One region of the Paenarthrobacter sp. 10N417 genome, then DNA from elsewhere that is predicted to be linked to it. Evidence: predicted binding sites of a transcription regulator. Region 1 holds the regulator's gene; the other holds the start of a gene.
The links. The regulator HspR, encoded in region 1, represses chaperone genes until heat shock. The targets are predictions, from matches to a motif close to AAGTTGAGTCNNNNNGACTCAACTT.

Region 1 (8,899 bases):
AAAAGGTCACCGACGCCGTGATCACCGTTCCGGCATACTTCAACGACGCCGAGCGCCAGTCCACCAAGGAAGCCGGCGAAATCGCAGGCCTCAACGTCCTCCGCATCGTCAACGAGCCCACCGCAGCTGCGCTGGCCTACGGCCTGGACAAGGGCAAGGAAGACGAACTCATCCTGGTCTTCGACCTCGGTGGCGGTACCTTCGACGTCTCCCTCCTCGAGGTCGGCAAGGACGAAGACAACTTCTCCACCATCCAGGTCCGCGCAACCGCAGGTGACAACCGCCTCGGTGGCGACGACTGGGACAACCGCGTCGTCGAATGGCTGCTGAACCAGCTCAAGATCAAGGGCATCGATCTCTCCAAGGACAAGATCGCCCTCCAGCGTCTCCGCGAAGCTTCAGAGCAGGCAAAGAAGGAACTCTCCTCCTCCACCAGCACCAACATCTCCCTCCAGTACCTGTCCGTCACCCCCGACGGCCCGGTCCACCTGGACGAGCAGCTGACCCGTGCCAAGTTCCAGGACCTCACCAAGGACCTGCTGGACCGCACCAAGAAGCCGTTCCACGACGTCATCGCTGAAGCCGGCATCAAGGTCTCCGACATCGATCACATCGTGCTCGTCGGTGGCTCCACCCGTATGCCCGCTGTCTCTGAGCTCGTCAAGGAACTTGCCGGCGGCAAGGAGCCCAACAAGGGCGTCAACCCGGACGAAGTTGTAGCCGTCGGTGCTGCACTCCAGGCCGGTGTCCTGAAGGGTGAGCGCAAGGACGTCCTCCTCATCGACGTCACGCCGCTGTCCCTCGGCATCGAAACCAAGGGTGGCGTCATGACGCACCTCATCGAGCGCAACACGGCTATCCCCACCAAGCGTTCCGAGACCTTCACGACCGCTGACGACAACCAGCCGTCCGTGGCCATCCAGGTCTTCCAGGGCGAGCGTGAATTCACCCGCGACAACAAGCCGCTGGGCACGTTCGAACTGACCGGCATCGCTCCGGCACCGCGTGGCGTTCCGCAGGTCGAGGTCACCTTCGACATCGACGCCAACGGCATCGTCCACGTGTCCGCCAAGGACAAGGGCACCGGCAAGGAACAGTCCATGACCATCACCGGTGGCACCGCACTCTCCAAGGAAGACATCGACCGCATGGTCCGTGAAGCCGAGGAGCACGCCGCAGAGGACAAGGCCCGCCGCGAAGCTACAGACACCCGTAACTCCGCCGAGCAGCTCGCCTACTCTGTGGACAAGCTGATCGCCGACAACGACGACAAGCTGCCGGAAGAGGTCAAGACCGAGGTCAAGGCCGACGTCGACGCCCTCAAGTCCGCGCTGGAAGGCACCGACGACGCCGCTGTGAAGACGGCCTTCGAGAAGCTCCAGGCTTCCCAGACCAAGCTCGGCGAAGCCATCTACTCGCAGGCAGCCGCAGCTGACGCTCCGGGTGCCGGTGCAGAAGGTGCCCCGGCCGGTGGCGCAGGTTCCGGTGCTGCCGACGAAGACATCGTCGACGCTGAAATCATCGACGAAGACGAAGCGAAGAAGTAGCCATGCCCCACCACGGCAACGAAGCAGAGCACTCTGAAGGAAACGAGCCGCGCAAGCCCGTAATCCGGGACAACCGCAAGGTTGACCCGGAAACCGGGGCTGCCCGCCACCCCGAAGGCGAAGCTGCTGCTCCCACCGAAGGCAACACCGCCCCCACGGAAGGTGACGCTCTCTCCCAGGCTGAGGAAATCCTCAACGGGGTAGAGATGCCGGCCGAGGAGTCGGTAGCCTCCGGCGCCGCGGCTGAAGCCCAGGCAGCGGAGCTCCGCAACGACCTCCTTCGCCTTCAGGCTGAGTATGTCAACTACCGCAAGCGCGTCGAACGCGACCGCGCCGTAGCAGGGGAGATGGCCGTCATCGGCGTCCTGAACTCCCTGCTCCCGGTGCTGGACGACGTCGACGCCGCCCGCCAGCACGGTGACCTCGAAGACGGCCCCTTCGCCGCCATCGCCACCAAACTGGAGAACGCGCTGAAGACGTACGGACTGGAACGCATCGCGGAAACCGGTGTCGAATTCGACCCCACCATCCACGAAGCACTCATCCAGCAGCCCGGCGAGGACATCGACGTGGACACGGTCAGCCAGGTGCTGCGCTCCGGATACCGCTCCGGCGAGCGGGTTCTGCGTGCGGCCCAAGTGATCGTGGCGGTTCCGGCGTAACGTCCGCCTTCGCGGATGAGGGGGCCCCGCCCCTTCGCGTGGTGGCTTTAGTCCTGCGGACTTTGGCCACCACGCTCCGGTAGGCCCGATGCCACTCCCGGGCCCCCTCATCCGCTCCGGCTCGGCTGTCGGGTCACCTAAGGTGGGATGACCGCAGCGCGCAGCTGGATAGGGGGCCGCGGCGTGGCGGGCATCGCGAAGCGGGCACGGCCCCCTATCCAGCGGAGCGCAAGCTTCGACACAACGAAAGGAAACGCTCTTGGCCAGCCAGGACTGGGTTGAAAAGGATTTTTACGCGATCCTTGGTATTGCCAAGGACGCGTCTGACGCGGATATTAAGAAGGCTTACCGCAAGCTAGCCCGCGAGCATCACCCTGATACGAACTCGGGGAATGCTTCTGCGGAGAAGAAGTTCAAGGACATTTCCGAGGCTTACTCGGTGTTGTCCAACCCTGAGGACCGGCAGCAGTACGACGCTATCCGCGCTATGGGTGGTGCCCGGTTCGCTCCGGGTGCCGGCGCCGGGCGTGGTGGTGCTGGCGCCAACGGTGGGTTCGAGGACCTGTTCGGTGGTTTGTTTGGTGGCGGCGCGCGTCAGCCTTCGGGTGCCGGTGGTATTCCTCCGGAGTTTGCTGACTTGTTTGGGGGTGGCTTCGGTGGAGGCCAGACCGGGTTCCAGCGTGCTCCGCAGAAGGGCTCGGATCGCACTGCGACGACGTCCATCTCCTTTGCCGGTTCCATCAAGGGCACTACTGTGAGCCTGCGTGAAAGCAACGGCCACGTGATCGACGTCAAGATTCCCGCGGGCATCAAGGACGGGCAGAAGGTCCGGCAACGCGGCAAGGGCAACGTTGGTCCCGCCGGAAACGGTGACCTCATCATCACCGTGAATGTGAAGCCCCACGAGTTTTTCCAGCGCGACGGCGACAACATCCGCATCCACGTGCCGGTCACGTTTGCGGAAGCTGCGCTCGGCGCGACTATCGATGTTCCAACGATCGACGGCGACACCGTCAAGGTACGCGTCCCCGCCGGGACGCCGTCCGGTCGTACTCTCCGGGTCAAGGGCCGCGGCGTGAAAACGTCCAAGGCGACCGGTGACCTGCTGGTGACTATCGACGTCGCCGTCCCCCAGAACCTGAACAAGGAAGCGGAGGAGGCCGTGAAGGCATTTGCTGCCGCGACCACCGACGCCAACCCGCGTCACGATTTGGCCGCGAAGGCCCGGTTGTAGGGAGACGGTCATGGCAATCGACGTCAACCAGCCGATCTTTGTCATCTCCGTCGCCGCGGAGCTTGCCGACATGCATCCGCAGACGTTGCGCCAGTACGACCGCCTGGGCATTGTCTCGCCCAGCCGTGCCCCCGGGAAGTCCCGGCGGTACTCCCAGAACGACGTCGATAAGCTGCGGGAGGTCCAGCGCCTCTCCCAGTCCGGCGTCTCGCTCGAAGGCATCAGGCGCATCCTGGACCTTGAAAACCAGGTAGCGGCGTTGCAGTACCGGGTGGCCGAACTGACAGAAGAACTAACCCGGCGCCGAAGTCCTTTGGACACGCGTATTTTCGCGGCAGGAGCAGCGGGCGACGTCGTCAGTCTGGCCCGCGGTCAACGTCCCCGTGCGAGGTCGCAAGCCGTTGTGGTGTGGAGGCCGCGGCCAGAGCAGTAGGCCATCTCACTCCAGAACAGTGTCAGCATGCCGGTGCGCAACCTTCCACTCGCCATCCTCGCGGCGGTACACCTGGGTGGCCCTCAGGACCTGGCTCACCGGCTGCCCGGTAATCGAGATTGAGGATCGCTCCAAACCAGCGGTGTAGGCCATGTCGCCAACGACGTCGTAGGCCTGCAGTTCGAAGGAGTAGGCGGTGCAGTCGGAGAACCTGTTGGCCAGATCTGTGAAAAGCCGGCCGACTTCTTCCTGCCCGACGGCGTTGCGCCAGGCGCCCAGGACGCTCACGGGCTCGTGGCTGGACCAAATTGCCCGACGCGGAGCGGAGTCTCCGTTGAGGAGGGCCACCTCAGCCTGGTAAAGCGTGGTCCTGACCCAGGCAAGGAACTCATCGTTCTCGGTCATGTCCCCAGTATGCTCCCGCACGCGAAGGAGGCACTGCCGGAACCTGTAACAGTGGACTCTCCCGCGCCGTCATCAAAAGGAGTGTGATTAGTAGGAGAGCTCCTATGAAAGAGAGGCCCACGATGGCACCCAGCGAAACGGCACGACGCAATCACGACGAACTCTTCCCCGGTCAGCTTCCAGCCTTGGCGGTTACAGACCCCGAACTCGTGGAGATCTTCAACAACTTCGCTTTCGACGAGGTATTGAGTCACGGAAGACTGGATACCAGGACGAGGCTCATGGTTCAGCTCGCGTCTCTTATCGCGTCACAAGGAATGCGTGAGTACCGTGCATTGCTCGGAGCGGCCCTTACGGTGGGCGTGATCCCGGTGGAGGTGAAGGAACTTGTCTACCAAGCCGTCCCCTACGTCGGCATGGGCAAGGTTTCGGATTTCCTGCACGCCACCAATGAAATCCTCAAGGAGAACGGTGTGGAGCTACCTGTTCCAGGCCAGTCCACCACTACCCCGAAAGACCGAGGGGAGAAAGGTCTGGCTATCCAGAGGGAGATCGCAGGCGCAGAACGCATCGATGATATGCGTGCAGCTGCTTCAGCTGATGAAATGCACTTCCAGGAGTACCTTGCCGGGAACTGCTTCGGCGACTATCTGACACGCACCGGCATTGATGTTCCGAGACGTGAACTCCTCACGTTGTCCATGCTTGTCTCCCTTGGCGGCTGCGAGCCACAGGTCAAGGGGCACATTCTGGCGAATCTGAACGTAGGGAACAGCCGCGGGCTGATGCTGGACGTCATCACGCAATTGCTGCCGTACATTGGGTATCCCCGTACGCTCAATGCGTTGCGCACACTCAATGAGACGGTGCCGGCACCCAGCGCAGGGTAAGGCTGACTTCAGCTGTGGATCGTAGCCGGAAAAGGACGATAATAAAGTCATGGCACGGCAAGAAGGGCACGTGCTAGTGGTTGGCGTGTAGGCGCTGAAAAGCGTCCCATGCTCGTGTAGTGAGGGAAGATTCCGATGTCGTTGTCGGATGAAGAACGCAGGAGTTTGGAAGAGCTTGAGCGGGATCTCGCTTCATCGGATCCTGACTTGGACCTCCAGCTGAAGTCGGGGCGCCCGCGAGGGGCAGTGGCGCGCTCAGTTTTTGGTGTCCTGGCAGTTTTGGCCGGTTTCGCGATGGTCATTGCCGGGATCATCACACAACTCGTCCTTGTGGGTGTGGTCGGGTTCCTGCTCGCTGGAACAGGCGCCTACTTACTGTTCAGCAGGATGGTCCTCAGGAGACGGACTCGCCGACACGATGAGGGCAAGCCGGACTAGCCCGGCACCGAGCTAGTCCGTAGAAATCCGCCAGCTTCAGTACGTCCGGCCAGCTTCAGTAGGTCTCCGGGGGCACATCCGTAGGCGAAGCAGCGAGGTCATTCGGCGTGGTCGGCTTGGCCGTCTGCGCGGCCGGTTTGGCAGGGACAGGTTCCCCGGGAGGCACCATCATTCGCCATGCGAGCACCAGGCCTGCGCCGACGCCAGCAACTGCGAGGGCAACCATCCATCCGGCACGCGGGGAACTCCGCTGACTGGTGCGGCGGCTCAAAGTTTGCGTTGTTCTCTTGACCGCTCTGGCCGCGGTGCGCTGAGCCCTTTTTGCGGCTTTACGGTTCCCGGTCAGTGTGAGCATCACACCGTGCACCACAGATGGAACGTCGGCGTGATTGATCCGGGACAACGCCCACCCCACAACTGCATCCGCTTGCGACGACGTGCCCTCCGCTGCGTGCTTCACCCACTCGCCGGCCAGGTCCTGGACTGCGGGAATGATGTTTTGTGCTTTGTACATGTGAACCCCTCACGGAGTAGATGGCCCCGTTGCCAGACTACGCCGCGGGCCGCGGGACCAACAGGTGCCCGAACACAACGCTCGTTCAGGTCCGGATTACCGCTGCCAGCTCCACAGGCTTCTCCAGTCCGGCCCACTTCCCGCTGAGGATCAACTCGCTGTGGAGCTCCGGAGATGCAGCTGCGCTGGCCGAAGAATCAACATCGACAACCCGCGATACCTTCAAGCGAAGCTCACCAGCATCAATGATGGTCACGCCACTGCCCGATACCGGGGCCGAGGCACTCAAGGCGGGGACACCGACGTCGAGCGTTCCGCTTCCCTTCACGTTGACCGTGCTGGGCCGGGGCTCGCGTTCGCCGTCGACGATCAGTGCAGCCTCTTCCTGGCCGGTGAGGATGGCAGTGGCGAGGGCCTTGACGTAAACGGGGTCGGCGCAGGCGTCGTAGACCCACCGCTTGCCGAGGACGGAGTGGTCCATGGTGCCGATGAGCCATTCTTGGGCGCCGGCCAGTTCGTAGCCCCTATAGCTCAGGGGGACCTGATAGATCCGCTCTCCCGCAGCGACGACATGTGTCTCGAGCCCGACCTCGCCGGCGGGGTCGTCAAAACGGTAGGCTCCGATGAGCTCCGGGGCACCTTCCTGGACGAACCAGGGCTGCGTCGGCAGGTATCCAGCGATGAGTTCGAGCTTGGACGGGGACAGGGTTGCCTTGTGAATAATCGCCATGTTCTCCAGCCTAGGCCAGGGCGGGGGCCCGTTCGATACGGTGCCCGATGCGCGGCCTCGGCCCTGCACTGTTTACAATCGAAGGGACGCGCCGACTATTGAGGGAATCATGAAGAAACTCACCACTGTCCTGATCGCTGCCGGGCTGCTTGCCACGGCTTCAGCCTGCTCTTCGCCGCAGCTGACCACCGCAGAAACGTGTGACCGGGTGGGTGTCGCCGTTGCCAGCCTCCCGAGCAACGCCAGCAAGACCGCAACCATTCGCGTCGCAAACGCCATCCGCCCGATTGAACCGGTTGCTTCCAATGAGATGAAGCCCGTGGTCACGGCCATCCTTGAATACTCGGATGAACTCGTGAAGGAATCCCCGGACGAGAACAAGATGGGTGAGCTTTCCGCCGCCTACCAGGAAGCCGGCACCAAGTACGGCGAGCTCTGCCGCGGCTAATGACGCCCGCGGCCTAACGGCTACAACCCCCGATGTTCTCTCACATCACACCCCTTTAACCCGGACGTTCTCTCACATGATGTGAAAACATTCGGGAAAAGACGTCAGGATGTGAGAGAACATCCGGGGGCTAGGGCGCGCGGAGCGCCGCGTGGAAGGCGAACGAAGCGTTGCTCCAGATCACGAACAGCAGGGGCGCCGGGGCCAACGCGATGCCCAGAACGGGCTGAAGCACGGCTGCAGAGGCAATGATCCCGAGCAGGACCAGCATGGCCAGGCTCAGATACCAGCGCTGGACGGCCAAATAGAGCGAGGCCTTGAGGATGCTTTTCAGCCTTGCCTCGGGCAGAAGCACGACGCCGGCAATCGCCGTCACAGTAAGGCTCACCGCCACGGCGGCTACTACGACGATCAGCGGCACGAGGACCGCAGCAGCCGGCATTGCGGAAACGATCGCGAGATCCACACCGAGGAACATCAGCAGGCCAACAGCGCCCAGGCCCAATACGGCAGTCCTGCCAAAACTGCGCTTGTATCCCTGAAGGAAAGCAGCCACAGGCTTGACCGCGCCGCCGTCGTCGTTCAAGGCCTTGAAGGCAGCGAAGATGCCAGCCAGGGACGGCGCGATAGTTACCGAAAGTGCCAGGAAGAACGGCCACGCAGCGGCGGGGTCGGCCACCAACGACAGGCTGAGGACCAGCGGAGCGTTGGCTATGGCCAGCAGGACGTTGCCGACCAGGAACGTGTAAATGAAGCCGAAAATGCTCCCGAAGGTTTCGAACCCCGGCCCGGCCCACCGGCGTCGCTTCTGCTGCAAAGTCGTCGCACCCACAGCACTCATCCTTTCATCCCGCTGGTTGCGATGCCCTGGATGAAGTAGCGCTGCCCGATCAGGAAGATGATGAGGATCGGGATCACGGAGATCACTGAGCCGGTCATGATCATGGCGTACTCGGCGTCGAACTGGCCAACGAAGGAACGCAAGCCCAGCTGGACAGTCCAGAGGCGGTTGGACGTGAGGTAGATGAACGGACCCATGTAGTCGTTCCACGTGTTGACGAAAGTCAGCAATGCCAGGCTTGCGAGCGCAGGCTTGGACAAGGGCAGGATCACGCGGGCCCAGATACCGTACTCGCTCAAGCCGTCGATGCGGGCGGCTTCGCACAGCTCGTCCGGGATGGTCATGTAGTACTGGCGCATCAGGAACACCCCGAACGCACCGAAGGCCTGAAGCAGGATCAGGGCGTTGAAGCTGTTGGTCAGTCCGAGCTGCTGCATCATGATGTACTGCGGAACCATGTAGGCCTGCCACGGAACGGCGATGGTGCCGATGTAGCAGAGAAAGAGCACATCGCGGCCCGGGAAACGGACCTTGGAGAAGCCGTAAGCGGCCAGCGAACCCGTCAGCACCTGGAGGCACGTGATGACCACCGCAAGGTACAGGGAGTTCTGCAGATAGCCCATCATGGGGATGCGCGTCCAGATGTCCGCGTAGTTGCTCCAAACGAATTCTTTGGGAATCCACTGGATGGGGACGGTGAGGACCTGGTTGTTTTCCTTCAGGGAAGAGGAAAGCATCCAGATGAACGGCACCATGA
Region 2 (8,899 bases), on a different contig from region 1:
CCCAGCGACCAGCCTGATCCTGCGCTGCCCGCTTACTCCAGTCAGTCCGAGTACCTCGGCAAGCCGGAGCAGTCCGGCCAGCCAGACTACTCCGGCCAGCCAGACTACCCCGGCAAGCCCGGGGACCCCTCCCAGCCAGGGGATCCCCAGCAGCCCCAACCCGCCCCGCACGGGGACCCGGTAAAACGCCAGCGTTTTGTCATCGGCGCAATCGTGGTCGGTGTCCTGGTGCTCATCGGCGTCGTGATCTGGGTGCTGCTGAACCTGTTGGGTACACGGCCTCAGGCTGTTGTGGCTACCCCGAGCCCCACGGCGAGCCTTGGCCCATTACCGCGGGATACAGAAGCCAAGGATTTCCAGGTAGGCGATTGCTTTGCCGACTTCGACCCCAACGCATCCAAAGCCCGGGCCGTGCCCTGTGACACCGAGCATTCAGCCCAACTGGGCGCCGTCCACACATACCCAGCGGACGATTCCTTCCCCGGCACGAACGCGCTGAAGGACAAGGGCCGTGAAGTCTGCGGCGACGTAAAGCTGAATCACGCGGCGGCCGATAAGTACGTACTGCTCCAGCAGAACGTCTACCCAAGCACCACCAGTTGGGATCGGGGCGACCGCCGCGTTGATTGCTTCATCGTTGTGGATTCGGGCAACACCATCAAGGAAGACCTCCTCAATAAGTAGCCCGCCGACCTACTTCTTCCGAACCAGTAGCCCAGTGCCCACAGACGGGCCGCCGTCAGGACCTGTCAGCGACTCAAATCCCTCAATGGTGAGTTCATCGACGTCGGCCGCAGTATCCACCAAGACGGTGTCGCCATCGGTGATCGTTCCGGCAAGGATCTCCTTGGCCAGGCGGTCTCCGATTTCGCGCTGGACGAGACGTCGCAGAGGCCGCGCGCCGTACGCCGAGTCATAGCCGGACATGGCGAGCCAGGCGCGGGCTCCGTCGCTCACCTCGAGGGTCAAGCGGCGGTCCCGCAGACGCTTGGTGAGTTCGGCAACGTGAAGTTCCACGATCCGGGCCAGTTCCTCGACGGACAGGGGGTCGAACAGCACGATCTCGTCCAAACGGTTCAGGAACTCCGGCTTGAACGAGGCCTGTACCACGGCCATGACGGCATCACGCTTGGCTTTGGCATCCAGGGACGGGTCCACCAGGAACTGGCTTCCGGAGTTGGACGTCAGCACCAGGATCGTATTGCGGAAGTCCACCGTCCGTCCTTGACCGTCTGTGAGGCGGCCATCATCCAGAACCTGCAGGAGGATGTCGAACACTTCTGGGTGGGCCTTTTCCACCTCGTCGAGCAGCACAACGGAGTACGGGCGGCGACGCACAGCTTCCGTCAGCTGACCGCCTTCCTCGTAGCCGACGTATCCCGGAGGGGCACCAACCAAGCGTGCGACAGAGTGTTTCTCTCCGTACTCGGACATGTCGATCCGGATCATGGCCCGTTCGTCGTCAAAGAGGAAGTCGGCCAAGGCCTTTGCGAGCTCGGTCTTGCCGACGCCGGTGGGGCCAAGGAACAGGAACGAGCCCGTGGGGCGGTTGGGGTCACTGATGCCCGCCCGCGCGCGGCGGACGGCGTCCGAAACTGCCTGCACGGCCTTGGTTTGGCCGATCAGGCGTTTACCGAGTTCCTCTTCCATGTGCAGCAGCTTTTGTGATTCACCCTGCAGCATGCGCCCAGCGGGAATGCCGGTCCATGCTGAGATGACCTCCGCAATGTCGTCTGCAGTAACATCCTCTGCGACCATGAGTTCGGGCTTTGCGTCGCCGCGCGCGGACTCCTCCTCGGCCGCAGCATTGAGCTCCCGTTCGAGGGCAGGCAGCTCGCCATAAAGTATCCGCGACGCCGACTCGAGGTCGCCTTCGCGCTGGTACTTTTCGGCGGCTGACCTCAGTTCGTCGATCTTGGCTTTGAGGTCACCAACGCGGTTGAGTCCGGCCTTCTCGGCTTCCCAACGGGCGTTGAGGGCCCTGAGTGCTTCCTTCTTGTCCGCCATGTCAGCGCGAAGGGCAGCCAACCGCTCAACGGATGCAGGATCAGTCTCGCCCTGCAGGGCCAGTTCTTCCATGGTGAGGCGATCGACGGAACGGCGGAGTTGATCGATCTCTTCCGGCGCTGAGTCAATCTCCATCCGAAGCCGTGACGCGGCCTCGTCCACGAGGTCGATCGCTTTGTCCGGGAGCTGACGGCCCGAGATGTACCGGTTGGACAGGGTTGCAGCCGCCACCAGTGCCGAGTCGGCGATGGCCACCTTGTGGTGGGCCTCGTACCGTTCCTTGAGGCCGCGCAGAATGCCGATGGTGTCCTCGACGCTCGGCTCGCCCACGTAAACCTGCTGGAAGCGGCGTTCCAAGGCAGGGTCCTTCTCGATGTTTTCGCGGTACTCGTCCAGGGTGGTGGCACCAATGAGCCGCAACTCGCCGCGGGCCAGCATCGGCTTGAGCATGTTGCCCGCATCCATCGCGCTGTCGCCCGTTGCGCCAGCTCCAACTACCGTGTGGATTTCATCGATGAATGTGACGATCTGGCCGTTGGAGTTCTTGATCTCCTCCAGAACCGCTTTGAGCCGCTCCTCGAATTCACCGCGGTATTTGGCGCCCGCAACCATGGAGGCCATGTCCAAGGCAATGAGGGTCTTGCCGCGGAGGCTCTCCGGGACGTCGCCGGCAACCATGCGTTGGGCGAGGCCCTCGACTACCGCGGTCTTACCTACGCCAGGCTCACCAATCAGTACCGGGTTGTTCTTGGTGCGCCGGCTCAGGACCTGAACCACGCGACGGATTTCGCTGTCACGCCCAATGACCGGGTCCAGCTTCCCCGAGCGGGCAATAGCAGTGAGGTCCGTGCCGAACTTCTCCAAGGCCTGGAACGTATTTTCTGGATCCGGCGAGTTGACCTTTCGATCGCCCCTGACACCCGGCAGCGCGGCAAGCAGTGCTTCGTGGGAGGCACCGGCGTCGCGCAATAGCTTTCCGACTGCGTCGCTGCCGGCCGAAAGCCCCAACAGCAGGTGCTCAGTAGAGACAAAGGAATCGCCGAGTTTATCGGCCTCATTCTGGGCAGCCTGAATGGCCTGCATGGACTGCCGGGACAGCTGGGCTTGCTGGACCGAGCTGCCCGAAGAGGACGGCAGCGACTTGATGGCCGAACTGGCCTGAACGCTCACGGCATCAGGATCGGCACCCGTGGCGCGCAGGAGTGCCACGGCAACGCCCTCGCGCTGGTCCATGAGGGCCTTCAGCAGGTGTGCTGGCTCCAATTGCGGGTTGCCGGCAGTAGAGGCATTCATGGCGGCCGCAGAAAGGGCCTCCTGGCTTTTGGTGGTGAATTTGACGTCCAACGAAAGCTCCCTTTCTGGAGTAAGACCAATACTTTCAAAGTTGAGTCTACTACGCTCAACTTTGCTTTGTGGCCCATGTGTTCCATGTTTGCCCACGGCGAAACACCTGTCCAGACGAAACCATGGCTATGTGAATAACAGGGGTCTACGATCAGGCAGTGACAGGGTGGAACCACCGACAAATGCCGGCAACAAAGGACACGACATGACTAAGTACGTGGCGCTTTACACCGCTCCCCAGTCCGCCGAATCCGCAATGGAAGAAGCCTCCCCGGAGTCAGCAGCCGAAGGCATGAAGGTCTGGATGGACTGGGCCAACAAGGCCGGCGACGGGATCATCGATCTTGGCACGCCTCTGGGCGGAGGTAAGGAAGTGGCAAACTCAGGTGTCTCCGATACCAACACAGGCGTAGCGGGGTACACCATCCTCCAGGCCGAAAACATGGCCGGCGCCCTCGCTCTCCTGGAGGGCCACCCGCACCTGATGATGCCCGGAGCCAGCATCCAGGTCTGCGAGGCCCTGGACATTCCAGGCATGTAACTGCCAACCAGGCGGGGCTGGCCTCACGCCGGATAGATCGAGACCAGCGCGGACTTCACGACGAACCGCACGTCCACGCCCGGTGCCAGGCCGAGATCGGCAGAGGCAGCAGGAGTGATATCTGCGGACAATGTGCCGCGCTTCCCCGCGCCCGGTCCGCCCGCCCTGACGCGGATCTGGTCGCCGTGCGGCTCCAAGTCACTGACGGTGACAGGAAAGGAGTTGCGTGGGCTGCCGTGCACTTCGCCAAGAAAAACGGAAACGGCCGACGGCGGGAAGGCCGCCACGCCTGCCTGGCCGGGCGAAGGTGACCACTCGGGATCGTGCTGTCCGGCGAAAAGCCGGCCATCCGGCGTCGTGATTCCCTGCTCGGTGATGATTCCGCTGATGAGGTTCAGTCCTGCAAGCCCGGCCGCGAAGTGGCTTCGGGGGCGTTCGAGGACTTGGCGGGTTGGGCCTTCCTCGGAAATCCGCCCGTTCTCCACGACGATGACGCGATCGGCGAGCATGTAGGCGTCCAGGACGTCGTGCGTGACGATGATGGCGTTGCGTCCATCCAGGACCCGTTTGAGGACGCGGCGCAGCAGTGGTGCGGCATGGATATCCAGGGCCGACATCGGCTCATCGAGGAGCAATAACTCGGGCTCCGTGGCGAGCGCCCTAGCAACGGCCACACGCTGCGCCTGACCACCGGACAGCTCTGCTGGTTTGCGGGATTCCAGGTGAAGTGCGTCCACCTCAGTCAGCCAAAGCCGGGCGGTTTCGCGGGCCGCGGCTTTGGATCTGCCCTTGCTGCGCGGCCCGAAGGCGACGTTGTCCAGCACGGTCAGGTGCGGAAACAGCAGTGCCTCCTGAGCGAGCAGCGCAGTGCCGCGCAGGTGCGGTGCGCTCCACTCGTGGGTGCCGCCGTCGAGGTCAAAAAGCTGCCGGCCGCCAATCTGTGCGCTCCCGGAATCTGGCCGCAGCAGGCCCGAAATCACGCCAAGAAGAGTTGATTTTCCGGCGCCGTTGGGACCGAGAATGGCTAGGGTTTCGCCGTCGGAAAGCTTGATTGACATCTCGAAGTTGCGGGATTTAAGGCTCGCTTCCAGTTCAAACGTCATGGCTGGACGTCCGCATGGGCGCTTGCACCAGTGTTGCTGGGGCGTCGACCGTAACTCAGGCCCACTACTGCCGCGGCGACCGCCACCAAAACCAAAGAAAGAGCGACGGCGGCGTCGGGGTCAGTTTCGCGCTGAAGGTAAATCTCCAAGGGAAGAGTGCGCGTGACGCCTTGCAAGCTGCCGGCGAAGGTCAAGGTAGCGCCAAACTCTCCGAGGCTGCGCGCGAAGGACAGAACGGCCCCCGACGCGAGCCCTGGAACCACCAAGGGTAGTGTGACCCGGCGCAGGACCGTGGTTGGCCGCGCGCCCAGGGTCGCCGCCACGGCCTCATATTTGCTTCCCGCAGTCCGCAGGGCGCCTTCGAGGCTGACAACCAAGAACGGCAAGGCCACGAATGTTTGTGCAAGCACCACGGCGGTAGTGGAGAACGCGATCTGAATTCCGAACATTTCGAGCGACTTCCCCAGCAAACCTTGCCGCCCGAAGGTGTAGAGCAGCGCGATACCTCCGACGACGGGCGGCAGCACGAGGGGCAACAGCACGAAGGAGCGCAGCAGCCTCTGCCCGGGAAACTCCCCGCGGGCCAGGACAAGGGCCAACGGCACACCAAGCACGATGCACAACAGGGTGCTTGCTGCTGACGTCCTCAGGCTCAGGCCCAACGCATCGAGCGACGATTCCGACGTGATGAGCGGAAGGAACTGGGACCAGTTCACGCGCACCAGCATCGCGAGCAGGGGAAGAATCACCAGCAGACCGCCCGCAACGGCGATCACGTAGATCCACCGTGGGATGCCGTGGTATCCAGTTCGATTCATTGCGTTCCTACGACGGGCCGAAGCCGGCGTCACCCAGGACCTTCTGCCCCGCGCTGCCGGTGACCATGGCCATGAAGGCCCGGGCGAGGTCCTTGTTTTTGCTGGTGCCCACAGTGGCAATCGGATACGTATTGACGGCCTTGCCGGACTCCGGAAACGGTATGCCCTTCACCTTGCTCCCGGCACCCTTGATGTCCGTCACGTAGACCAGCCCGGCGTCGGCTTCCTGCGAGACGATCTTGCCCAGCACATCACTGACTGATGACTCTTCGCTGACCGGGCTCAAGGTGGTCCCCGAAGCCTTCTCTATCGTCTCCGCGGCCGCACCACAAGGAACCTGACTGGCACAGACCACAACTTTGACGCCGGGCTTGGACAGGTCCGCGAAGGAAGAGATCGACGCCGGGTTGCTGGGCGGGACAGCGATCTCCAGTATGTTCGTGGCAAAGTTTGTCGCGGTGCCGTCCACGAGTTTTGCGTCCGAGACCTTGGTCATGTTCTTGGTATCGGCTGAGGCAAACACATCAGCTGGTGCACCCTGGGTGATTTGCGTTGCCAAGTCTGAAGAACCGGCGAAGCTAAGGTTCACTTTGGTGCCGGGGTTTGAGGCCTCGAAGTCCTGGGCAAGTTGGGTGAACGGTGCTTTGAGGGACGCTGCCGCGAAGACGGTGATGGTGCCCCCCAGCTGATTCCCGGTTGCCGCTGGGCCTGCGGCGTTTGAAGCACAGCTCGCCATACCGGCCGCCAAGGCCACCGCGACTAAGAGAGCCATGGCTTTCGTGCCAGTGTTCCTCATACGACGCTCTTTCCCTGAGGCGTTTCGATGATGACAGTTGTGGCCTTCACCACCGCTGTAGCCACTGACCCAAGTTCCAGACCAAGCTCGCGCACGGCTTCACTGCTCATCAGCGACACCACACGGAACGGCCCACATTGAAGCTCCACCTGTGCCATGACCTTGTCCGCGGTAATGCCCGTGACCAGGCCGACGAAGCGGTTCCGGGCCGAGCTGCCTGTACGGGCGGGATCGTCCGGAAGGTGGGACTGATCGCGGGCAACCTTGGCCAGCTCCAAGCCATCCACAGCGAGTCGGCCCGCGGCGTCCTTCCGGGCGGTAAGTGTTCCGTTCTCGGTCCACCGCCTCACAGTGTCGTCGCTGACACCAAGGAACCGGGCTGCTTCGGAAATCCGTATTTGCGGCATAAATCGATTCTAGATCCGTATTTGCGGATTGTGTTGTGTGATTGCTCCGTAAAACGGAATGTTACTGTCTAGTTCCAGGCGAGAGCGCCGCTGGTGCGCTGGGCGGCAAACGGTGCGGGCCGCCGTCGTACTCTATCCGGCGTGGAGTCATAGCCGTAACCTGTTGCCAAGGAACTCCTACGCTCCTTCCCAGTTGCTGTGACCACACGGGCAGCGAAGCCTGTGCTTCCGGGGCGGACGCTCGGCGGTAGCCGCTCCGACGACCGGTAACTGGGAAGGATCGTTTGGCTTACACTTTGCCAATGGCCGTATATGTCGATCCGCCCCTGTGGCCCGCCCACGGCACCGTGTTTTCACATCTGGTATCAGACAAGTCCTTGGACGAGCTTCACGCTTTCGCCGAGGCGGCCGGAGTCCCCGAAAGGGCGTTCGACGGCGACCACTACGACGTTCCTGAACGCCGTTACAACGACCTCGTAGCGGCTGGAGCCATTCCCGTGGAGGCAAGGGTCCTGGTGCGGAAACTCATTGCGAGCGGCCTTCGCATTCCCGCACGCGATCGCAGCAAAGCCCTCACCGTTCCGCTGATGGAGCGATGGAACAGCACCTACCCCGGGCACGAGGAACTCGGCTTGGAACTACTGGAACGGTGGGGCGAGGACGGCCGTAAGTACCACAGTCGGACCCATTTGCTGGCCGTCCTCGAAGCCCTGGACATTTTGACGGAACCCGCCCTCCCTGCCCGCACAGTCACGCTGGCGGCCTGGTTCCACGACGCCGTCTATGAAGGCGTCGCGGGGCAGGACGAGGAAGAATCAGCGCGGCTTGCCGAGGACCGACTGACTGCTGCGCGTCTGGCCCCGGAAGACGTCGCCGAGGTGGCCCGATTGGTACGGCTCACCGCCGAACACAATCCCAAACCCGGCGACCATGCCGGAGCCCTCCTCTGCGATGCCGATCTCTCCGTACTCGGAGGCGACGAACAGTCCTACGCGCGCTACCTGGCCGCCGTCCGGGAAGACTATGCCCACGTCAGCGACGACGATTTCGCCAAGGGGCGTGCCGCCGTCGTGCGTCATCTGCTGTCACTGGACCCTCTCTTCCACGGTGAGCGGGCCAAGGCGCTCTGGCTTGACGCAGCCCGCCGCAACCTCATAGCCGAACTCGGATGAGCGAACCGGGAGCGCCCCAGCGGCAGTTGCCGTACTCGGTCCGGTTCGAATGGGGGCTCGACGGCGCCCGCGCCATAGTGCCACGGGCGGACCTTGCTGTTGTGGTTGACGTCCTTTCCTTCACGACGTGCGTGAGCGTCGCCGTGGATCGTGGGGCGGCCGTTTTTCCCTACCCGATGCGCGATGCTGCGGCGAGTGAGTTCGCCGCTCATCATCAGGCTGCGCTGGCCGGACCGCGTGGCGGGGAGGGGTTGAGTTTGTCTCCGGCGAGCCTGCGTCATGCGCCGCATCTTGAGCGTGTAGTCCTGCCGTCACCCAACGGCTCGACGCTGAGTCATGAGCTCGCCAACTCCGCACGACAAGTAGTGGCTGTGTGCTTACGCAACGCCGCGGCGACCGCCGACTGGGTCCATGCCACACTGCCTGCGGATGCGGTGATTGCTGTGATCGCCGCAGGTGAGAAGTGGACCAATGGCTCGCTGCGGCCAGCGTTGGAGGACGAGCTCGGAGCGGGAGCGTTCATCGCCGGATTGGCAGGATCGGGGCGCCGGAATTTCTCACCTGAAGCCGGATCTGCGGCGGCGGCCTTCGACGCCGCCGAGCCCAAGCTGGCCTCGGTGCTGCGCGGTTGCTCCAGCGGGCGGGAACTAATCGATGGGGGCTTCATTGAAGACGTGGCAATTGCCGCCGAGTTGGATGGCAGCACTGTGG

Region 2: clpB (ATP-dependent chaperone ClpB) is a predicted target of HspR. The motif match lies at 3,389-3,413, and genes of this name have one in related genera.

What each region holds. Positions count from the first base shown of each region.
Region 1 covers NZ_JBFTIL010000009.1:9,103-18,001, reverse strand. Annotated here, with positions in the region: gene dnaK (molecular chaperone DnaK) at 1-1,547, shown strand, start outside; gene AC1DCM_RS13020 (nucleotide exchange factor GrpE) at 1,550-2,209, shown strand; gene AC1DCM_RS13015 (DnaJ C-terminal domain-containing protein) at 2,469-3,443, shown strand; gene AC1DCM_RS13010 (heat shock protein transcriptional repressor HspR) at 3,454-3,876, shown strand; gene AC1DCM_RS13005 (YybH family protein) at 3,883-4,281, opposite strand; gene AC1DCM_RS13000 (carboxymuconolactone decarboxylase family protein) at 4,386-5,171, shown strand; gene AC1DCM_RS12995 (DUF3040 domain-containing protein) at 5,307-5,609, shown strand; gene AC1DCM_RS12990 (hypothetical protein) at 5,665-6,123, opposite strand; gene AC1DCM_RS12985 (CG0192-related protein) at 6,209-6,853, opposite strand; gene AC1DCM_RS12980 (hypothetical protein) at 6,963-7,301, shown strand; gene AC1DCM_RS12975 (hypothetical protein) at 7,432-8,133, opposite strand; gene AC1DCM_RS12970 (carbohydrate ABC transporter permease) at 8,139-8,899, opposite strand, start outside.
Region 2 covers NZ_JBFTIL010000012.1:56,587-65,485, reverse strand. Annotated here, with positions in the region: gene AC1DCM_RS15435 (septum formation family protein) at 1-684, shown strand, start outside; gene clpB (ATP-dependent chaperone ClpB) at 694-3,351, opposite strand; gene AC1DCM_RS15425 (YciI family protein) at 3,557-3,892, shown strand; gene AC1DCM_RS15420 (sulfate/molybdate ABC transporter ATP-binding protein) at 3,916-4,995, opposite strand; gene AC1DCM_RS15415 (ABC transporter permease) at 4,992-5,813, opposite strand; gene modA (molybdate ABC transporter substrate-binding protein) at 5,821-6,609, opposite strand; gene AC1DCM_RS15405 (TOBE domain-containing protein) at 6,606-7,016, opposite strand; gene AC1DCM_RS15400 (DUF4031 domain-containing protein) at 7,319-8,188, shown strand; gene AC1DCM_RS15395 (2-phosphosulfolactate phosphatase) at 8,185-8,899, shown strand, end outside.